2 regions of the Exiguobacterium sp. BRG2 genome follow, and region 1 is predicted to be linked to the other one. Evidence: riboswitches for the same ligand, from Rfam matches in the RefSeq annotation. Region 1 holds a riboswitch; the other holds the start of a gene.
What was found. Region 1 has a riboswitch for FMN ahead of ribD (bifunctional diaminohydroxyphosphoribosylaminopyrimidine deaminase/5-amino-6-(5-phosphoribosylamino)uracil reductase RibD). Riboswitches for the same ligand answer to the same signal wherever they lie in the genome.

Region 1 (11,023 bases):
ATATCGGCGAATAATTTCAAAAGGAGAGTGGACAGTATGACGACACCAGTACGCACGACATGGGTAGAGACGATTGAACAGGACATCGAACAAAAACGAGAATCGTATCTTGAGACAAGTCACCGAATTCATGCAACGCCGGAAATCGGTAACGAGGAATTCTTTGCTTCGCGACTACATGCAGAGCGTCTAACGGCGGAAGGTTTTACGGTAGAACTCGGTGTCGCGGGGCACGATACCGCGTTCTTCGCGAAGAAGTCGAGCGACCGACCAGGCGCGACGATTGCCTTTCTTGCTGAGTATGATGCGTTGCCAGGCATCGGTCACGCGTGCGGTCATAATATCATCGGCACGACGAGCGTCGCAGCGGCGATCGCGCTCAGTAAAGTGCTCGATGAAGTCGGCGGGAGTGTCGTTGTCCTTGGAACACCAGCCGAGGAAGGTGGACCGAACGGTAGTGCGAAAGGCAGTTTCGTCAAACATCAGTTACTGGAAGGGATCGATGCGGCCTTGATGGTCCATCCGTCGGGACAAACGCGGATCACGGGATCCTCGCTTGCGGTTGATCCGCTCGATTTTGCCTTTACGGGTCGTCCGGCGCACGCAGCGGCGTCACCGGAAGAAGGCATCAACGCCCTCGACGCTGTCATTCAACTCTTCAACGGAATCAATGCTTTACGTCAGCAGTTACCAGACGATGTCCGGATCCACGGGATCATCACGCATGGTGGCGATGCGCCGAACATCATTCCGGAATACGCAAAAGCACGTTTCTTCATCCGGGCGACGACACGGGAACGACTGAATGCCGTCACGGAAAAAGTCAAAGCCGTTGCCCAAGGCGCGGCACTCGCGACCGGGGCGACGCTTGACGTCATCGCGTTCCAAAATGAAGTCGACAATCTCGTCTTCAACCGGACGTTTGATCGTCTCTTCCAAGAAGAAGCAGAGGCGCTTGGGCAAATCGTGCACCTCGACGAACGACCGGGGCTTGGATCGACGGACGCGGGTAACATCAGTCAAGTCATCCCGACAATCCATCCGTATATCAAGATTGGTCCGGACGATCTCGTCGCCCATACAGAAGCATTCAAAGAAGCAGCCCGTTCGGAAGAGGGGGATGAAGCGTTGATCGCAGGCGCTAAAATCCTCGCACGGACAGCGCTTCGCGTCCTCGCTGATGAACGGACGCGCGGGGCGATCGCTCAAGAATTCCACGACCGGAAGAACGGGTATTTGTAACCGGAACACAATGACTGGACGCACTGATATCAGGTGCTCCAGTCGTTTTTAGTATCCAGTCGATCACGAATTGGGGAGGGGTAACAGAAGTGGAACGAAATCATAAAAGAGCCAAGACCGAAACATTTGCGCTTTGTTTTCTTGAAAAAGATATGCTAGGCTAAAATTGTATAACTCAATAATCCAGTTCTTCGGGGTAGGGTGAAAATCCCAACCGGCGGTGATGCGATCAATCGATTGACGAGCCCGCGACCCGTGATGTACGCATCATGGCTGACTTGGTGAGATTCCAGGGCCGACGGTAAAGTCCGGATGGGAGAAGAACGAAACGACGCGATTCAAGCTGTTTTCTGAAAAAATGTTTTCAGGAGATGGTCTCTTTCTGCATGCGAAAAAGCAGAAGGCGAACCGTGTATTTCGTGAACCCTTCTATACAGACGCCCCTTTTTCAAGGGGCGTCTTTTTTATTTGAAAGGAGTGAACGCGATGTCACAGATGATGAGTTATGCCATGCAATTAGCACAAATGTTACACGGACAAACAAGTCCGAATCCAAGTGTCGGCTGTGTCATCGTCAAACAAGGACGCATCATCGGTTTTGGTGCGCACCGGTTTGCCGGTGGGCCGCACGCAGAAGTCGAAGCCTTACGGATGGCAGGAGAAGCCGCCCATGGTGCCGATCTCTACGTGACGCTCGAGCCATGCAATCATCACGGCAAGACGCCACCATGCACGGAAGCGATTCTACAAGCAGGAATCAAACGAGTTTTCGTCGCAACAGAAGACAAACATGTAATCGTCGCTGGTTCCGGAATTAAACGGCTACAGGACGCGGGAATCGAAGTCGAGGTCGGCTTGTTACGGCATGAGGCAGAAGCCCTTTACACGGCATTCTGGAAGACGATCGAACGAAAACGCCCGACCGTGACCGTCAAAATCGCTCAGACGATGAACGGGATCGCGGCGACAGGTGAACAGCGCTGGATCACGTCAGAAGAAGCACGCGCGAACGGTCGCGCCCTGCGTGGTCGCCACGATGCCATCCTCGTCGGAAGTGAGACGGTGCTCGTCGATGATCCGGCACTGACGTTATGCGCGTCGTCAGGCATCGAGCCGATTCGAGTAATCGTCGATCGCCGTGGTCGGGTGCCAGAGACCGCGCAAGTCTTTTGCGATGGAAAAAATCCAACGTACTGGCTGACGAGTGTTCCTCGGATAAGTCATGATCAGGTGACGGTCCTCGTTGGTGAATATGAGACGCCGGAAGCGATTTTGAAACGCTTATACGAACAAGACATCCGTAGTGTCTTGATTGAAGGTGGACCGACGATTCAAGCCGCTTTTCTTGAGGCAGATCTCGTCGATCGGATTGAAGTCTACCAAGCCCCGTCGATTTTTGAAGGGACTGCCTGGAACGGACGACATGATATCGAAGAACGTTTTCAAATCGATCAGATTGAAATGGTCGGACCGGATCTCCATCTGACGTACATCCGAAAGGAGGAGACGATATGTTCACCGGATTGATTGAAGAAGTCGGGACCTTAAAACGAAAGATTCCGCGACCGAATGGATTAGCACTTGAAATCGAAGCGCACCGGGTGCTCGAAGGAACAAAGATTGGTGACAGCATCGCCGTCGACGGGATTTGTTTGACGGTCACGTCAATGAGCCCAACCGGTTTTACGGCGGATGCCGTCCATGACACGATCCGTTCGACAGCACTCGGCACGTACCGGGTCGGAAACCCGCTGCAACTCGAACGGGCGATGCCGGCAGATGGTCGGTTCGGCGGACATTTCGTCAGTGGGCACATCGACGGGACGGCACGACTAATCAGTCGGCGACCGGACGGAGAAGCGATGGTGTACACGTTTGATGTCGGATCGTGGCAAAAGTATTGCATTCCAAAAGGATCAATCGCGATCAACGGCACGAGCCTGACCTTGCAACGCGTCACCTCGGAAACGATCTCGATTTCATTGATTCCGCATTCCCGTCAAGTGACGACGTTTGATCGATTGGCAAGCGGCGCAGTCGTCAACATCGAGTGTGACATGATGGCGAAACATCTCTATCATTTCACGCAACATGAGAAACAGACGGACTGGGCAGCATTCTTAGGAGGCGACATGTAATGAACGGATTCGACTTGATTGAAGACGCGATAGAAGATTTAAAGAACGGACGACCGATCATCGTCTGTGATGATGAGGATCGTGAGAATGAGGGCGATCTCGTCATGCTCGCAGAACACGCGACACCGGAAAATATCAACTTCATGATTACGTATGGAAAAGGGCTCGTCTGTGTTCCGGTTAGTCCACATGTGGCAGAACGATTACATCTTTCGCCGATGACGGACAATAATACGGACCCGCACGGTACGGCGTTCACGCTCAGCATCGATCATGAAGAGGCAAAGACCGGCATCAGTGCCGAAGAGCGTTCACTGACGATCCAGCGGATGCGGACGGATGGACCGGAGCGCTTCAAACGACCGGGTCACATCTTCCCGTTGATCGCAAAAGAGGGCGGTGTTCGGGAACGACGCGGACATACGGAAGCAGGTGTTGACCTTGCGCGTCTTGCCGGTAGCGATGAGATTGCCGTCATTTGTGAAATCATCAAGGAAGATGGCACGATGGCACGGGTGGATGATTTGCTTCTCTATAAGGAAGAACACGACTTAAAACTGATCACGATCGAGGCACTCGTCGCGTATCTCGAGCGTCCATTGACGCGGGAAGCGGAAGTGTTGCTTCCGACGACATTCGGAGCTTTCCGGATGGTCGGCTATACGACGCAAGATAAGAAAGAACATGTCGCCGTCTTATCCGGTGAAGCGCACGATGGGATGCTCGTCCGTCTGCACTCGGAATGTCTGACGGGCGACGTCTTTGGTTCGAAACGTTGCGATTGTGGTCCACAACTCGATGCGGCACTTGAGCGGATCGAACGAGAAGGTGGAGCCGTCTTGTATCTACGTCAGGAAGGACGCGGCATCGGTCTGATGGCGAAGTTGAAAGCGTACGAGTTGCAGGAACAAGGACTCGATACAGTCGAAGCGAACCATGCACTCGGTTATCCGACAGACATGCGTGATTATACGGTCGCGGCCAACATGTTGCGTGATCTTGGCGTGACGAAGATTCGCTTGATGACGAACAATCCAGACAAACAACGGGTGCTCGAGCAAGAGGGGATTGAAGTCATCGAACGTGTTCCCCATCAAGTACCCATTGAACCGGAAAATCAGCGTTATCTGAAAACAAAACAAACGAAACTCGGGCACTGGCTCGATATCCAAGGAGGACACACATCATGATTTACGAAGGTTTCTTAACAGGAGAAGGACTACGCGTCGCAATCGTCGCAGCACGTTTTAATGAATTGATCACATCAAAACTCGTCGGAGGAGCAAACGACGCGTTCCGTCGTCACGGTGTTGCGGCGGATGCTGTGGATACAGCATGGGTTCCTGGAGCATTTGAAATTCCACTCGTTGCGGAAAAGTTAGCGAAAAGCGGTAAGTATGATGCGGTCATCACACTGGGAGCCGTCATCCGCGGAGCAACATCACATTATGACTATGTCTGTAACGAAGTCGCGAAAGGCGTCGCGAGTGCGTCGCGTGATACAGGCGTACCCATCATCTTCGGTGTCCTGACGACGGATTCGATCGAGCAAGCGGTCGAACGTGCCGGTACGAAAGCTGGAAATAAAGGCTACGAAGCTGCCGTTTCCGCGATTGAGATGGCGAATCTTTTACGCACGATCTAACGAAATAAGGATAGGGTGACGGAAGTTTCCGTCATCCTATTTTTTTGTGGACATTTTGCAGGTGATAAATCAAATTTCAAAAAAAGAATAGTAGATTTGAAATATGAGGATTTGTTTTGAAGAAGAACGGTAATGAGGTAATAAAGAAACTTTGAAACATTTTCCAATGTTTTTCGTAAATCAGGGTAACGCGTATAAAGGAGGAAATGAATATGAAGAAAACAAGGTGGGTAGCAGCTGGGATCGTCGCAGCATCGATTGGATTAGCTGGATGTCAAGATGGGCAGACAGATTCGGGTAGTGGCAGTGGGTCTGGTTCGACGAAGTCGGGGGAACTCTCGAATACGGAATTACTGAATAAAGCGACAGCCGCTCAAAAAGATATTAAATCGTTCCACATGGAAGGGACGGTCAATTCAAAAGCAGGTGAGATGGCAGTAGATCAGAAGGTATCAGCCGATATCATCCAGAAGCCGCTTACGATGCACCAGACGATGACGATGAAAAATCCACAAAACGGTAAGGACATGTCGATCGAGAGCTATATCGTCGACGATAAGATGTATCTATCGCAAAACGGACAATGGCTCGTTCAAGATGTCTCGGAGCTAGGTGATATGGTCGAGGCGATGGAGTCATCGGCATCGACGGATCAAAATCTCAAGCTATTGAAAAAGTACAAAGACAACTGGACCGCCAAAAAAGAGGGTGACGTTTATCAAATCGACGTCAAACTAAAAGGGGACGACCTCAAAGCATTCATGAAGGATTCGCTCGAACAGACAGGACAGATGGCACAGATGAAAGATGCGATGGACAGCATCGATTACAAGAAAATGAATTACACGATGACGTATGATGCGAAAACATTCTATCCGAAATCACTCGATATGGACATGGTGTTTGCGATTGAAAAAGATACCGAGTTCAATATGAAGAACGAGTCGACGTTCTCAAAATTCAATGAGATCAGCGAAATCAAATTACCTGTGGAAGCAAAAGATGCACAACCGCTCACAGGTGCAGCACAATAAACATCGAAGTCCCCTCTCTTCCATGAAGATGAGGGGACTTTTTTGAGACTTGGAACTGACGAAGAACTTCTTTTAGTGCTTCCGTCTGTTTTTGACTGACGAAAATCTGTTCGTGCATATCGCGGAATGCTTGAGCGTCATCCTAGTATTGAATCGAGATAGCTTCGAATAAATCATTGTCATTGACGACTTTCGTATCGATGAAGGACAGCACCCCACCGGACGCGGCATTCAAATGTTCGATCGTCTTGAGTGGCAAGTTCGTAGGTTTTGCCTGCAGTTGGCGAAGAGGACCGAAGATCGATTATAAAATCAAAATAATAAAGATTACACTGAACACTCCGATGACAACGATCGTAGTGAATTATTGAAATGAAGAAGTATCAAAATAGTTTCATAAAAAAATAGTTTGACAATTATCAGTAAATTCTGAAAAAATGGTAAAGAACTACATATTTCATAATGGGAGGTAACACGAATGGGAAATTCATTTAGTGACTGGATCAGTACGGTGTCCAATCTTGTTTGGGGACCACCGTTACTTATTCTGTTGGTCGGTACGGGGATTTATTTGACGATTCGCTTAGGATTCATTCAAATTACCAAACTACCGTATGCGCTGAAGCTCGCGTTTTCAAAGCATCAGGACGATAAGTCGGAAGGCGACATCAGTCACTTTCAAGCATTGATGACGGCACTGGCTGCGACCGTCGGTACGGGGAATATCGTTGGTGTCGCAACCGCCGTCGTCCTCGGAGGACCGGGTGCGATCGTTTGGATGTGGTTGTCCGGTCTATTCGGGATGGCGACGAAGTATGCGGAAGCAATCCTTGCCGTCAAGTACCGTGTCGTTGATGAAAATGGACAGATGGCAGGGGGGCCAATGTATTATCTCGAGCGTGGGCTGAAGCAGAAATGGCTGGGTGTCTTGTTTGCCGCATTCGCTTCAATCGCTGCGTTCGGGATCGGGAACGGGGTCCAGACGAACTCGGTCGCCCTCGCGATGAAATCAACGTTCGATGTGCCACTTTATGTGACGGGGATCGTATTGATGGTACTGACAGGCGTCGTCATTCTTGGTGGGGTCAAATCAATCGGAAAAATTGTTAGTTTGTTTGTTCCGTTTATGATTTTCTTCTATGTTGGAAGTGGATTACTGATTCTCGTCATGAACTATGACTTGATTCCAGGTGCGATTTCGACGATCTTCAGCAGCACGTTCTCAAGCGAAGCAATTACGGGTGGCGCGATCGGGGCGGCGATTCGTTATGGTGTCGCGCGTGGTGTCTTCTCAAATGAAGCGGGTCTTGGTTCAGCACCGATTGCAGCCGCTGCAGCGAAAACGGACTTCCCAGGACGTCAAGCGCTCGTTTCGATGACGCAGGTGTTTTTAGATACATTGGTCGTCTGTTCGATCACAGGTTTGACGCTCGTCATGGGAGGACAACTTGATACGAAGTTACAAGGCGTTGAATTGACGACAGCAAGCTTCGAGGTCTTCCTCGGTCCTGCCGGAAAATACATCGTCACGATTGGACTCGTCATGTTTGCTTATTCGACTGTTCTTGGCTGGTCGTATTATGGCGAAAAATCAATCTATTATCTATTCGGTCAAAAATCGATTCTCCCATACCGTATCCTGTTCGTCTTAGTCGCCGGAGCGGGTGCGATGACGACGAACTTGAACATGGTCTGGGCGATTTCCGATGTCTTCAATGGATTGATGGCGATTCCGAACTTAATCGGTTTGATTGGATTGTCCGGCGTCGTCATTGCTGAGACACGACTGTTCCGCGAACAGTTGAGACGAGAAGAAGCGAATCGGAAAGTTTCGTAGAACATGTGAAAATGAAAGACTCGAAAGGAACTAGTTCTTAAAAATCATTTTTGAAAACGAATGATTCTGCCATCCTCGCTTTCCACAGAAGGGAGGTAAGCCACGGCAATCTGTATTCCATGCGGTTCGCCGGGTCTTTCCTTTCCCTGACGAAAGCGTGTACCCTGCTTTCTTTTCCTGTAGGAGTCGAGGAATAGGCATTCACATTCTATATCTATTCAACAAAAGAGAAGATTGGTTTCTAGGGTATCCCTTGGAAACCAACCTTCTCTTTTTTGCGTGTGCTCCGTCTCATTCAATCACTTTTTACGATAAAGCATCAGTGATTCATAAGGTCGTAACGTTAAAGTGTACCCTTCTGTCTGCATCTGCTGATAATTATGAAGCAACACCGTATAGTCCGATCCGTCATGAGGTAACGTGAACGTCGTGTCCGTTCCGTAGAAATTCGAGACGACGAGTAATTCTTCTTCATTCGTTGCGCGTTCGTACGCCCAAAGTGATGGATCGTCCGGTGTCAACAGCCGGTATGAACCGTCCGTGAGCACGTCATACTGTTTGCGGAGTTGAATCAACCGATTGTAATGATGATAGACTGAATCAGGGTCTGCGACAGCAGCCTCGACATTGATTTGATCGTACGTCGGCGAGATCGGGATCCATGGCTCACTTGTACTAAAGCCACCGTTGACGGCGTCCGACCAAGGCATCGGTGTCCGCGCGTTATCGCGTGATTTTTGACGGATCGCAGCGAGAATTGCTTCTTCCGATACGCCGTTGGTCCGTGCTTCTTGATAGGCATTCAATGTCTCGACATCACGGTAGTCGGACAGATTCGTGAAGTCCGGATTCGGCATTCCGATCTCTTCTCCTTGGTAAATATACGGTGTACCTTGCAAGCCATGAAGCGTTGTCGCGAGCATCTTTGCACTCTCAACACGATACGCGACGTCGTCACCAAACCGGCTGACGACGCGGGGTTGGTCATGGTTACACCAAAAAATCGCGTTCCATGCTTGTCCGTTCATGCCAGTTTGCCAGTCGGAGAAAATTTGTTTCAACTGCTTGAAGTCAAACGGTGCAGCCGTCCATTTCTCACCGTTCGGATAATCGACCTTCAAGTGATGGAAGTTGAACGTCATCTTCAGTTCTTGATTTTCGAGCGAAGAATATTGAAGGCAATGTTCAAGCGACGTCGACGACATCTCACCGACCGTCAAGAGATCGTGTCCGGCAAAAACGGCTGCGTTCATCTCTTGCAAGTAGTCATGAACGTTTGGTCCGTCCGTATAGTACGCACGTCCGTCTCCCTCGGGATCATTGGGAAGCCCTGGCGTCTTCGAGATCAAGTCGTTCTTGGTCTTCCCGTGTCGCAGGGCGCGCTTCAATCTTTCGTTTCGCATAGCTGATCTGCCGTCCGAGTGTCTCTTCGATGTAATGATAGATCGAACCTTGAGCGATGTCAGCGGTTAGGTCGGGCACAAGTGCGGTTACGAAATGATTAATGTCACGGATGACGCGTTCGCCATCAATCTGACGAATCCGCTCAATACGGGTCACGTCTGTTCCTTGTGCCACATGCAATAACGAAGCGAGCTCAGGAGAGGCGGGGAGCACTTCGCATGATAGCACATCCGTCTCGACAGCATGTCGACCCATCCGGCGATGCGCCTCCGAAAAGCTGACGATTCCGTTGAATTGGAACTCGATCGCTTCTTGCGACAGAACGAAGACACCCTTTCCTTGGTGTTTGCGGACAAAGCCTTTCTCTTGCAGCGCATCGATCGCTTTTCGGACCGTTCCACGACTCGCCTCGAATTCATGCATCAATTCTGTCTCAGAAGGTAATTTCATGTCAGCTGGAAGCGTTCCTTCTTGAATCCGTTGTGCGAGTTGATGATAAATGGTTAAGTATTTCGGCATACAATCCGTCCTTTGCACTCAAATAGTACTTTTAGTGTAGCATGGAACGAATACAGGCATCAAAATAGCTCCACCTATGGTCCGGGTACAACCGGAAAACAGATGGAGCGCAAAAGTGTGAAGGGTATTTAACGAAGGGATGTCGAATACGTCGTACCCTTTTTGAGGACCGCTTGTTTTTCATCGAGTACGTCACTCGTCAAGAGTTCGATTGATGTGACCGGGCGTTCCAAGATGAATCCGAAATTACCACTATGCGTTTCGGATGGAGCATATGTCTTTGCCAGGGATTCGAGATAGACATCGTCTTCAAGTGTCTTTTCCGCTTCGTCATTCAGTTTGAAATGAGCAACGGGATTAAAGGTGACGGGTGCGTCACTCGTGTTTGTGATCGTAACACGTGTCTTAATCAGATCAAAGGACTCATCGTGCGTATAACCATGGAAGAAATCGATCATGCCGTAGCTTGGACGTGCGTGAAAGACTTTGATTTCTTCGATCGTCATCTTGATTGGACCAATCTTCCGCGTTTCATTCACTGGTTTGAACTTTTTTAACGTCAGGTCGCCTTTGTCGTCCGTCACGGTTTGATCGATTTTCGTCAGCTGACGATCATCTGGAATTTGCGGGTTCGGGACATAGGCGCTTGTTTTTTCAAGCGATACCGGCTGCTCCTGTTTCGCAGACGCTGGTTCTTTTGGTGTGTCTTGTGATGCTGAAGTGCCACAACCAGCGAGTACCGTCCCGAGCATCAAAGTAGCAAGTATCTGTCTCATGAACATTCTCCTTATTTCTTCGATTTCAAGAGATCGAAGATGATTTTCGCGTGATCCGTGTTGTCGACTTGTCCCGCGAATCGGTCTTTAGCAGGACCGAACGCATAGACGGGTACGTCTTCACCTGTATGTCCACCTGTCGTCCAGCCTGTATGCGAGCGTTCGTTGAAGATTTCTTCAATCGCATTATCGATCTCGAGTAATTTCTTCGATTCAGCAGCGCGGGAGACGCTGTCGATTTCTTTGTCCGTCAAGGCGAGTTTGTCTTGGTCGATGTACTTCATTAACGTTTTCCGTACGTCCGCGCCTTCGACGATTTGCTGCGCCATGAAGTCAGGTGTCTTCTTCGCTGCTTTGATTGGCTCAGCGAACCAGTTGTAAATGCCATCCGCACCAATCGAGTAACCGCCAGTCGAGTGGTCGGCTGT
Region 2 (11,023 bases), on a different contig from region 1:
AACTAGCGGATTTGAACAACCAACAGACATCTACGCGTCTGTCGCAGGAAGATCATCGTAATCTATGGCAGGAAATCAAGAGTATCTTCAAAAAAGATGAATCAGTCTCTCATGGAGATGCCATCCACGGAAGTGGCTTGACGAAGGAAGACGTCGATCGTGCGAATCATGCGGTCGAAAGTGGTCAATTCGTATTACTCGTCGGTGATGAAGCGGATCAGCATTCAGAACGCCGTGCCCATGACGAGTCAGACAATACGAACGTCTTCAGCGGACCAAACACACTAAATGAACGAAACGATCGTCTCTTATAAGAAAAAGCCTTCGTCCGCGGACGAAGGCTTTTTTCATAGACCGATATAAGCGCGCAGATACATCTCGAGTTCCGTTGCCGCATCGTCTTCGACGTCAAACGCTGTCGCGATGTAGCCCGGTTCATCAAAATCGTCCGCACCGATGATCGCATAGCGATTCGATAAGAGATTCAAGACGAGAATCTTACCGTAAAAATGCTCCGAGTGGGTGATGGCGAGATCAAACCGACTGGCTTCTCCAATCCAACTGACGAAGCGTGTCTTCGTTTGTTCGACATCATCATATAAAAAATCACGTTCTTCCATCATTCAGCTTCCCTCATTTCCCTAACATCTGTTTCAGATTAAAGGGTTTGGGGGACTTTTTGCAAGTATGGTTTACGCGATAAGCTATGCTCAGCGATCACTTTTCGGATTGTCCGTGTCTTTGAACGCATGACGAGGGATGTCGTCTCAACGATATCATCCGTCAAGAACTTAACGCCATCGAGCATTTCGCCCGTCGTGACGCCGGTCGCGGCAAAGATACAGTCGTCGCTTTTAATCAGGTCATCAAGCGTCAAGAGTTGAAGCGGATCTTCAAGTCCCATCCGGATGACACGAGCAGTTTCTTCTTCATTCATCGGATGTAAACGTGCCTGCATGTCGCCGCCCATCGCTTTAACGGCAGCAGCCGTGATGACACCTTCAGGAGCACCACCTGTTCCGATGAAGATATCGATTCCTGTCGCAGGAGAAAGTGGTGCGATTCCAGCTGAGACATCGCCGTCTTCAAACAGACGGACGCGTGCGCCCATCCGCATCGTAGCTTCGCGGAAGTGATCGTGACGCGGGCGATCCTGCATGATGACCGTGACGTCCTCAATCCGTTTATTGTTGTATTGAGCTGCTTTTTCGATGATGACTTCAAGTGGATCGTCGAGTGAGACGTGCCCTTTCAAGTTCGGTCCGACTGTTAATTTATCCATATACATATCAGGTGCGTGGAGCAGGGCACCTTGATCGGCGACGGCGATGACGACCATCGCATTACCGAGACCTTTGGCAACGATGTTCGTACCTTCGAGCGGATCGACGGCGATATCAACGATTGGACCGTTCGCTGTTCCGACACGTTCACCGATGAAGAGCATTGGTGCTTCGTCAAGTTCACCTTCACCGATGACGACCGTTCCGTTCATGTTGACCGTGTTCAAGACTTCGCGCATCGCAGTCGTTGCTGCGTCATCCGCTTCATTTTTCTTACCGCGACCAATCCATTGAGCAGAAGCTAGTGCTGCTGCTTCCGTAGCGCGTACGATTTCCAGTGCGAGTTCCCGTTCCATGTATATAACCTCCACGTCACCAATGTGACATACTATTTTCAGCAAAAATCTAAATTGAGGATAACACATTTGGGAATGTGATGCAAATGACCTTTCTGCTTTTCAGGATTGCCGGATAACGATAAAATGGAGGATGTGAGGGGGAATGAAGATGTATTTCGTCAATCGTCAAAAAATCGAAGAGACGGTCGTCTGTTATGAGACGGCACTTCGACAAAGTAAGGAAGTTACGGGGGATCCGGTGACGACGGCACTGGCTATGGAACGGATCGGTTTTTTAGTCATCGAAAGTGTCATCGACATCGGAAACAGTATGATTGATGGATTCATCATGCGGGATCCGGGAAGTTATGAAGATATCATTCTCATTTTAGAAGATGAGAAGGTCATCGATGGACCGCTCGCGACGAGTCTGAAGAAGCTCGTTGCGTTACGTACGTTGATCGTCCGGTCATTCACACAGTCGAGTATGGCGGAGATTCGGGCGGTACTTGAGACCGAGGAAGCAGAACTACGTCGTTTCCCGGAAGCGATTCGCCGGTATATCGAGACAGAACTCGGACCGGTGTCTGCATTTTTACCAAACGAGGAGTGAGTCAGGATGAAGGCAAAAGGCTATTTATTTGATTTAGATGGAACGATGTATAACGGAACGGAACCGGTAAAAGAAGCGGTCGATTTCGTCAATCGTCTGCAAGCAGAGGGCATTCCGTACTTGTTCGTGACGAATAACGCGTCGATGACGGCAGAAGCTGTGGCAGAGAAACTATGCGGGATGGGTGTTCATTCCGATGCGAAACACGTTTTGACGAGTGCGATGGCGACTGGTCGTTATATTGCTGACCTGTCACCAAAAGCGCGCGTCTATGCGATCGGAGAAACAGGACTGATCGACGCGCTTGAACGAGAAGGGTTAGACGTCGTCGCAACCGAAGCGGCAGATTACGTCGTCATCGGTCTCGATCGTCAAATCACGTACGAAAAACTCGCTGTTGGTGCACTTGCGATTCGTGCCGGTGCCCGGTTTATTTCAACGAACGGTGATATCGCGATTCCGACCGAACGTGGTTTCCTGCCAGGTAATGGTGCTTTGACGTCCGTCCTGCGCGTGACGACGGAGAAGGAACCGTTCTTCATCGGTAAACCAGAACCAGTCATGGTCGATATCGCGACAGAAATGATTGGTCTGTCAAAAGAAGACGTCATCATGGTCGGAGACAACTACCATACGGACATTCTTTTCGGGATCAATGGAGGTATCCGGACGATGCACGTCAATTCTGGCGTCCATACACCCGTCTTCATTCAAGGGCAGGATCGTCAACCGACATACATGGTTGATACGTTAGCTGAATGGATTCTATGAATCAAAAAATCCCGAACGAGAATTCGTTCGGGATTTCATGTATTAGAAGACTTGTTCGACTTCGACGACGCCAGCGACTTCTTCAAGAAGGGCACGTTCGATACCGGCCTTCAATGTGATTGTTGAACTTGGGCAGCTACCACAAGCTCCCATCAAACGGAGTTTTACGATTCCGTCTTCTACATCTACGAGTTCAACGTCTCCTCCATCACGAAGAAGGAACGGACGCAATTTTTCAAGAACTTCATTCACTTGATCAAACATTTCCATGCGTAAACACATCCTTTCGTATAGTTTCATTGTAACAGGGTTGAAAAATGTTCTCAATCTGGAAAACTTGTATACTAAAGAGGAGTGAATTGAAAAGGGGGGACTTCAAGATGGAAATCACGGTTTACGGAACAGCGGTCACCTGTCCGAGTTGTGTCGGGGCACCTAGCTCGGAAGAGACATTCAGTTGGCTACAAGCCGTCCTCGGGCGGAAATATGAGCAAGCGATGACGCTTCGCTATGTTGATTTCGAGACAGCAACATCAGATCAATGGACGGAAGCGCTGAAAGAGGATGTCTATTTTTATCCACTGATCGTGCTCGATGATGAGATGATTGATGAGGGGTACGTCAAACTCAAGACGATCACAGCGGCAATCGATGCGAAGCTGAATCAGGCGGGATGAACGAAAAAGAGGTATCCCAAAGCTTGGGACACCTCTTTTGCTCATTTAATCTTTTTGTGTTTCCATAAGACACCGGACTTCAAGAGACGTGGGACTTTCCCCGTCAGTGCTTGCTTGCCCATGACGATTCCGAAACCGTCTGATTTTCCGAGTGAACCGAGCATCCCGCGCAGTTTAATTTCTGGCAGCTTCGGTAATTTCTTTCCTTGCCACTTGGCTTGTAAGACATCGACGACTTGTTCTGCCTGATGTTCTGCGAGTTGACCACTTGGTGCATATGGTAGACTTGCACAATCACCGATGACGAAGACGTTATCGTATTCCGGTACGTGATGATGTTCCGTCAATTTGATCCGACCGCCACTATCCGCAGCAAAGCCGAGATCGCGTACAACTTTGACCGGCTGCGTACCAGCTGTCCAAATCGTTAAGTCGGATGGATACGTATCGTCGCCGTTTCGCACATCGTCCGCTGTGACGAGCGTGACATTCGAGTTGTTGATGACTTCAACGTCATGTTCCTCGAACCATTCCTGAACGTAAGACGAGACTTTATCGGATAAGAACGACAAGACGGATGGACCGCGGTCGAACAGACGAATCGTTAAATCCTTCCGGCTCTCATGCAGTTCACTGGCGAGTTCGACACCAGATAGACCAGCACCGACGATCGAGACGACGGACCCCGGTGACAGACCACAGATCGCTTGTTGTGTCTTCCGTGATTCTTCTAGTGTCTGGATGCTATATGTAAATTCTTGAGCACCTGGAATGTTGTGGTATTTATCCTCGCAACCGAGGGCGATGATCAGGTCATCATAGAATAATTCTGATCCGTCCTGCAGATGGACTGTATTCGTCTCTGGTGAGATTTTGATGACATGTCCATATTTAAAGGTAAGATGTTTCCCCTCCGGAAATTCAATCCGGACATCCCGATCTGATAATGTACCTGCTGCGAGTGCGTAGTATTCCGTTTTGAGTGCGTGGTACGGTAGACGGTCGACGAGCGTGACGGCAACTTCCTCGTCCTTGAATCGCTCACAAATCCGCATTCCACCATAACCTCCGCCGAGTACGACCAATTGCTTCATAACGTAAAATCCCCCTTAGTTCCCCTAAATCAGTCTGACCTTGTATAATACGACATGAGGCAGGTCGTTTCCTGCTTGAAGGAGGAAAAAAAGTGAATCCGATTATTGAATTTTGTATTAGTAACTTAGCGGCTGGTACGCAGGTCGTCATGGAGCAACTCGAACGTGACCCGAACGTCGACGTCGTCGAATACGGTTGCCTCGGCTATTGTGGTATTTGTTCGCTTGATCATTTTTGTCTCGTTGATGGTGAGATGGTCGTAGGCGAGACGCCGGAAGAGTTGCTTGAAAAGATTTACCTGAAAATCGAAGAGAATGAGCTGTGAGCACGGACAGCCAAAAAATCCCCTCGTTCGTCTGAACGAGGGGATTCGTGTCCGTCAGCGGGCGCAGCTTTTCGGATCAGGCAGATTGTTGACGGCGCATCATCCATGGTCGTAGCTTCAAGAACAATGGAATGAAGAGTGCCGAGATGAACAAAGCCTTGATGACGTTAAACGGTAAGATACCGGCAGTGATCGCTGTCCATTTGACAGCTGGATCCGCCATGTAATCCATACCGAGGAACCATGCATACGCTGGAAGGATCAAGATATAGTTGAGGATCGCAAGACCGAGTGCCATCGTGATCGTACCAGCGACGAGACCAGTTGCAAGACCTTGTGTTGATTTCTTTTTGTGGTAGAACCAGCTGACAGGTAGTACGAATGCGACGCCTGCAGCGAAGTTCGCGAATTCTCCGACCGGAACACCACTTCCGCGGAAGATGTAGTATAACACGTTCTTCAATGCTTCGACGATGACACCTGCGACCGGTGAGAACATGATCGCTGCGACAAGAGCAGGAACATCACTGAAGTCGATCTTCAGATAGTTTGGTAAGAACGGTAGTGGAAAATTGATAAGCATAAGAACAAATGAGATTGAACCTAACATTGACAGAGTGACCATTTTTTGTGTGCGTTTCATACGAGTATTGTCTCCTTTTGCTCGTTCCTCTCGATGAAGTATTGGCATGACTGCGACCATAAAGAAACCCCCATTGATGAGATCAACAGGGGAGAAGTCCGCATTAAATAAACCTAATCGATTATTGCAAAATCGATCAAATTCAAACTCATGCCGCCATCTTCTCCCATCCAGACTGTACTGTCGGCTCCTGAATTACACAGAATCAGCAAATAGCGCCCTATTCGCTCGCGGGCTTCAACTTAAAAAGAGTTGTTTACCGCCGGTCGGGAATTTCACCCTGCCCTGAAGATGGAACGATTATTTTGTTGTACATACCATTTATACAACGAATTCAAGATAGTTTCAAGCAACTAGGTTTCGATTCGCTCAGAAGTTGCGTATACTAAAGAAAAGGAAGGTGATGACATGATCCATTTAACGGAGGCAGCAGCGCTACAAGTCCAGGACATGATGGCGCAGGCACCAGCAGATGAACGAAATCTTCGGATGCTCGTCCAAGGTGGTGGATGTAGTGGTCTGTCGTACGGAATGGGATTCGATCAACAAAAAGAAACGGATCTCGTTTTTGAACAGCACGGCGTGACCGTCATCGTGGACGAAAAAGATTATCCGGTCGTCAAAGGACTGGAAATCGATTATAAACAGTCGATGCTCGGCGGCGGATTCACGATCACGAATCCGAATGCCATCGCAACATGCAGTTGCGGGACATCGTTCCGGACGGCAACGAATGCCGGGACACCGGGTGGCTGTTAATGAATCCAATCGTGGACGATGTCCACGATTTTTTTTATTGCCTGCAAACAGGAGACCTGCTCTATTGACTCGAAATATTTAAGAGAGTGAATGCTACTACGAATAGGGAGGGCTTCAGGATGAGAAAAGTATTGATCTTCGGGGGAACACGCTATTTCGGACGCCGGCTTGCGATTCGCTTAGCCGATTCGGGGGATGATGTGACGATCGTCACACGCGGTGAGCATACACCACCGGTCGCGAAGGGCTTGACATTTTTCAAAGGGGACCGTACGTCGAGTAGTACGATGAAGGACTTAAGCCAAAAGCACTGGGATGTCATCTATGACAACATCTGCTTCACGCCGTATCAAGCAAAACTCGCGATTGACGCATTTGAAGGGAAAGTCGGACGCTACGTGTTGACGTCGACGATGTCTGTCTATGAAGACGGCGGTGCGAACATCACGGAGCGTTCCTATAATCCGTTTCCCGGGAAATATGATCTTGAGAAGGAACACGGATATGGTGAAGGGAAGCGCCAAGCGGAGAGTTATTTCTTCCAACGCGCGACATTCCCTGTCGTTGCCGTTCGATTCCCAGTTGTCCTCGGACCAGATGATTATACGGAACGACTCGTCTTTCATATCAAGCGGGCGCTTGACGGGCGTCCGATCGTTGCTGAAAACACATACGCGAAGATGGCGTATATCTCAAGTTACGAAGCCGCTGCCTTTTTGGAGTGGTGTGGTCGCTCGGAACTGACGGGACCGATTAACGCTGCAAGTGACGGTGTCTTATCGATTCAAGATTTGATGGATAAAATCGACCGTGTCGCAGGAACGACGAGTCAACTCGTCGCAAAAGGAGAGGATGAATCGCCACTTGCGCCAGAACGCGATTTCTATATGGATACGACAGCTGCGAAACAAGCGGGCTATCTGTTCCAACACATCGATGACTGGCTCGATCGTTTGATTGAAGAGGAGGTGCGCAATCACCAATGATGCAGTTGATAAAACCAACCCTCGCATGGGAGACAGAATACCGCGCCTTTTTAGAAGACTGGCGAGAGTCGGGTGAAACGATCGTGCCGGAAGCAGTCGGAGACACATATGAACCACTGGGCGCTTATTTCGCGGAACTGAAGGAAATGGAGACAACGGTCAGACCGGGTCTCGTCACCCATTCGACGTACTGGATGGTCGACGGACAACGAATCGTCGGTGCGCTGAACTTCCGGCATGACTTGACGGAGAACTTAAAGTTGTACGGTGGGCACATCGGATACGGCATCCGACCATCCGAGCGTCAGAAAGGATATGCGACGACCGGGCTCCGTTTAGCGCTAGAAGAAGCACGGCAACGTGGACTCGATCAAGTGCTGTTGACGTGTGGCGTTGATAATGTAGCATCACGTCGTGTCATCTTAGCGAACGGCGGACGAGAAATTGAGCCGACTGTTCATAATGGACGCGAGACACGTCGCTTCATCATCCCGTTATGAGAATTCGTGAAGCACGTCTTGAAGATGCGTCGACCATTGCGCGCGTTCATATCGATGTCTGGCGGGAGACGTATCAAGGGATCATCCCTGATTCTTATTTAGCACAGTTGTCTTACGCGAAACGGACGAAACAATGGGAGCAGGCGTTAGTCGATCAGCGCGTGTATGTTGTGGAGTTAGAAGACGAAGTCGTTGGTTTCGCGCAAGGTGGACCAAATCGAAGGGATGCGCGTGAAGGAGAACTCTACGCGATTTATGTTTTGCGAGCTTCTCAAGGGCAGGGGCTCGGGAAGGCATTGTTTCAACGTATCATCGAGGACTTGGCGGAATACGAGGCAATGCAGGTTTCTGTCTTGCGGGATAATCCGGCGTGCCAGTTTTACGAGCGATTCGGCGGTCAGCTCTTCGAAGAATCGATGATTAAACGTGGTGGGGTGGAACTCGTGCAGCGGGTTTACCGGATGCCTGTTAAAAGATCATTCGTATGAAATCGGACGTTTCAACATCTTCGCTTTCCTCAGGCGGGAGGTAAGCCGCGCCAGTTCCCATTCCATGTGATCTGTCGGGTCTTCCCTATCCCTGACGGAAGCACACATCGTGCTTCCTTTTCCTGTAGGAGTCGAAGATGTTTGATCACGTCCTAGATGTGATTCCATCTAAATAAGAGGTCGGACTCCGATATGTCATCCGGAATTCGACCTCTTATTTGTTTTCAGCCATTCATTTATTTCAAGAATGATTCGTTACTTTTTCGAACAGACTCGTCGAGTGTTGCGGGTGACGAGCCGATGGATCGACAAGAAGTTTCGCCTGGTTGACGGCAATCGGTGCTTCACCGAAGCCTGTTGCGATCAATTTGACGCGTCCTTCGTAAGTCGCAATATCACCACAAGCGAAGACGCCTGGAATCGCAGTCTCCATCTTCGAATTGACACGAATCGAATTGCGTTCGAACTCGACTTCCCATTCTTTGAGCGGCCCAAGTGACGAGACGAAGCCGAAGTTACAGACGACATCGTCCGCAGCGACGACGACGACTTCACCACTTTCAGCATGTTTGAACGTCAGCGTCTCGATGTGCGTCTCACCTGTGACCGATTCAAGTGTATACGGCGTCATGACGTTGACAGACGAATCGTGTAACAGTTCGACCGAATGTTCATGGGCACGGAACTTATCACGACGGTGGACGAGCGTGACAGATTTGGCAATCGGCTCAAGCATCAATGACCAGTCGACTGCTGAATCGCCACCACCAAGCAGGACGACTTGACGATCCTTGAAACGTTCCATGTCGTTGACGAAATAGTGTAAGTTCGTTTCTTCGAAGCGTTCTGCATCTGCCACTCCGAGTGGACGCGCGGCGAACGAACCGTTTCCTGCCGTCAAGATGACGGTCTTCGTATAATGCTCGCCTTTGTTCGTGACGAGGCGGATGATTCCGTCATCCATCCGTTCATAAGCGATGACTGTCTCACCGAGCACATACGTCGGATCAAATTCATTTGCTTGTTCAAGCAACCGATCGACCAGTTCCTGTGCTTTTACTTTCGGAAAACCGGCAATATCGTATATATATTTTTCAGGATAAAGCGTAGCGAGTTGACCACCTAATTGAGGTAGACTCTCGATGACCTTCGTCTTCATCTGGCGCATTCCTGAATAAAACGCGGTGAACAGTCCGACCGGACCGCCGCCGATGATCGTGACATCATATGGTTGGTACATCTGATTCCCTCCTAGCATTGGATAGGTCTATTATATAGGAAGTAGGGGGTTCGGGTGCAAGTACGGAACATCTCACATTTTTTTAAGGGAAATTACATTTTTCTTTTGCAATCATTCTTAAAAAGTGTTTCAATAGGCTTATAGACATGTGAACATTATTTGAACAAAGTTTTTGAACATTCGTCTGTAATTGAATGTGAAGAAAATCACAACAAAACTACGATTCGTAAGGAGTATCAGAACATGAACACACCTAACATTGTTATTCTTGGAGCGGGCTACGGTGGATTGATCACAGCAGTCAACCTTCAAAAGAAACTCGGCGTCGATCAAGCGAACATCACGTTGATTAATAAACACGACTATCATTACCAAACAACTTGGTTGCATGAACCAGCTGCAGGTACGATGTCTGCGGAGCAAGCGCGCATCTACATCAATGATGTCATCAACCCGTCACGCGTCAAACTTGTCAAAGGTATCGTTGAGAAAGTCGACACGGCTGCTAAAACAGTTCTTTTACAAGATGGCGGAACAGTTCCTTACGATTACGTCGTCGTTGCTCTCGGTGGCGTTCCTGAAACATTCGGTATCAAAGGATTGAAGGAACACGCATTAACGATCAGCTCGTTGAACAGCGTCCGTAAAATCAAGGAACATATCGATTACTCATTCGCACAGTACAAAACAACAGGATCACAAGATCGTTCACTCTTGACGATCGTCGTCGGTGGTGCTGGATTCACAGGAATCGAGTTCATGGGTGAGCTCGTCAACCGTATTCCAGAACTGTGCAAACAATATGATATCCCACGCGAACTCGTTCGTGTCGTCAACATCGAGGCAGCGCCAACAGTCCTTCCAGGATTCGATGCTGATCTCGTCAACTACGCACACAAATGGCTTGAGCGCCAAGGCGTCGAGTTCAAACTCGGTAACGGCATCAAGGAATGTGGACCAGGAAGCGTCACATTCGGTCCGCTTCAAGGCGACACGACTGAGACGATCGAAGCGAACACGATCATCTGGACTGGTGGCGTCAGCGGTAACCCTGTCGTTGCAGCATCTGGTTTCGAAGCGATGCGTAACCGTGTCGTCGTCGAAGAAGATCTCCGTGTTCCAGGACACGACAATGTCTTCATGATCGGTGACTGTTCAGCAGTCATGGACCCAAGTTCGAACCGTCCGTACCCACCGACTGCACAAATCGCGACACAACAAGCACACAAAGTCGCTGAGAACATCGCGGCACTCATCGCGGGTCGTCAAACATCGACGTTCACGTACGAGAACAAAGGAACGGTC

Region 2: it holds a riboswitch for FMN, as region 1 does, so the genes downstream of both, Q9R23_RS05350 (ECF transporter S component) here and ribD (bifunctional diaminohydroxyphosphoribosylaminopyrimidine deaminase/5-amino-6-(5-phosphoribosylamino)uracil reductase RibD) in region 1, are expected to answer to the same signal.

The regions. Positions count from the first base shown of each region.
Region 1 covers NZ_JAUZUW010000004.1:214,282-225,304, reverse strand. Annotated here, with positions in the region: gene Q9R23_RS07725 (MetQ/NlpA family ABC transporter substrate-binding protein) at 1-14, shown strand, start outside; gene Q9R23_RS07720 (M20 family metallopeptidase) at 37-1,242, shown strand; FMN riboswitch at 1,426-1,570, shown strand; gene ribD (bifunctional diaminohydroxyphosphoribosylaminopyrimidine deaminase/5-amino-6-(5-phosphoribosylamino)uracil reductase RibD) at 1,729-2,769, shown strand; gene ribE (riboflavin synthase) at 2,754-3,380, shown strand; gene ribA (GTP cyclohydrolase II) at 3,380-4,570, shown strand; gene ribH (6,7-dimethyl-8-ribityllumazine synthase) at 4,567-5,025, shown strand; gene Q9R23_RS07695 (DUF6612 family protein) at 5,238-6,059, shown strand; gene Q9R23_RS07690 (alanine/glycine:cation symporter family protein) at 6,538-7,896, shown strand; gene Q9R23_RS07685 (alpha-amylase family glycosyl hydrolase) at 8,196-9,245, opposite strand; gene Q9R23_RS07680 (UTRA domain-containing protein) at 9,214-9,819, opposite strand; gene Q9R23_RS07675 (DUF4352 domain-containing protein) at 9,948-10,595, opposite strand; gene Q9R23_RS07670 (alkaline phosphatase) at 10,607-11,023, opposite strand, start outside.
Region 2 covers NZ_JAUZUW010000003.1:43,296-54,318, forward strand. Annotated here, with positions in the region: gene Q9R23_RS05305 (general stress protein) at 1-314, shown strand, start outside; gene Q9R23_RS05310 (DUF3055 domain-containing protein) at 348-623, opposite strand; gene glpX (class II fructose-bisphosphatase) at 659-1,639, opposite strand; gene Q9R23_RS05320 (DUF86 domain-containing protein) at 1,791-2,234, shown strand; gene Q9R23_RS05325 (TIGR01457 family HAD-type hydrolase) at 2,241-3,005, shown strand; gene Q9R23_RS05330 (NifU family protein) at 3,048-3,275, opposite strand; gene Q9R23_RS05335 (DUF1462 family protein) at 3,386-3,682, shown strand; gene Q9R23_RS05340 (NAD(P)/FAD-dependent oxidoreductase) at 3,724-4,776, opposite strand; gene Q9R23_RS05345 (YuzB family protein) at 4,869-5,102, shown strand; gene Q9R23_RS05350 (ECF transporter S component) at 5,179-5,745, opposite strand; FMN riboswitch at 5,900-6,042, opposite strand; gene Q9R23_RS05355 (HesB/IscA family protein) at 6,154-6,504, shown strand; gene Q9R23_RS05360 (NAD-dependent epimerase/dehydratase family protein) at 6,624-7,490, shown strand; gene Q9R23_RS05365 (GNAT family N-acetyltransferase) at 7,487-7,990, shown strand; gene Q9R23_RS05370 (GNAT family N-acetyltransferase) at 7,987-8,478, shown strand; gene Q9R23_RS05375 (NAD(P)/FAD-dependent oxidoreductase) at 8,720-9,718, opposite strand; gene Q9R23_RS05380 (NAD(P)/FAD-dependent oxidoreductase) at 9,962-11,023, shown strand, end outside.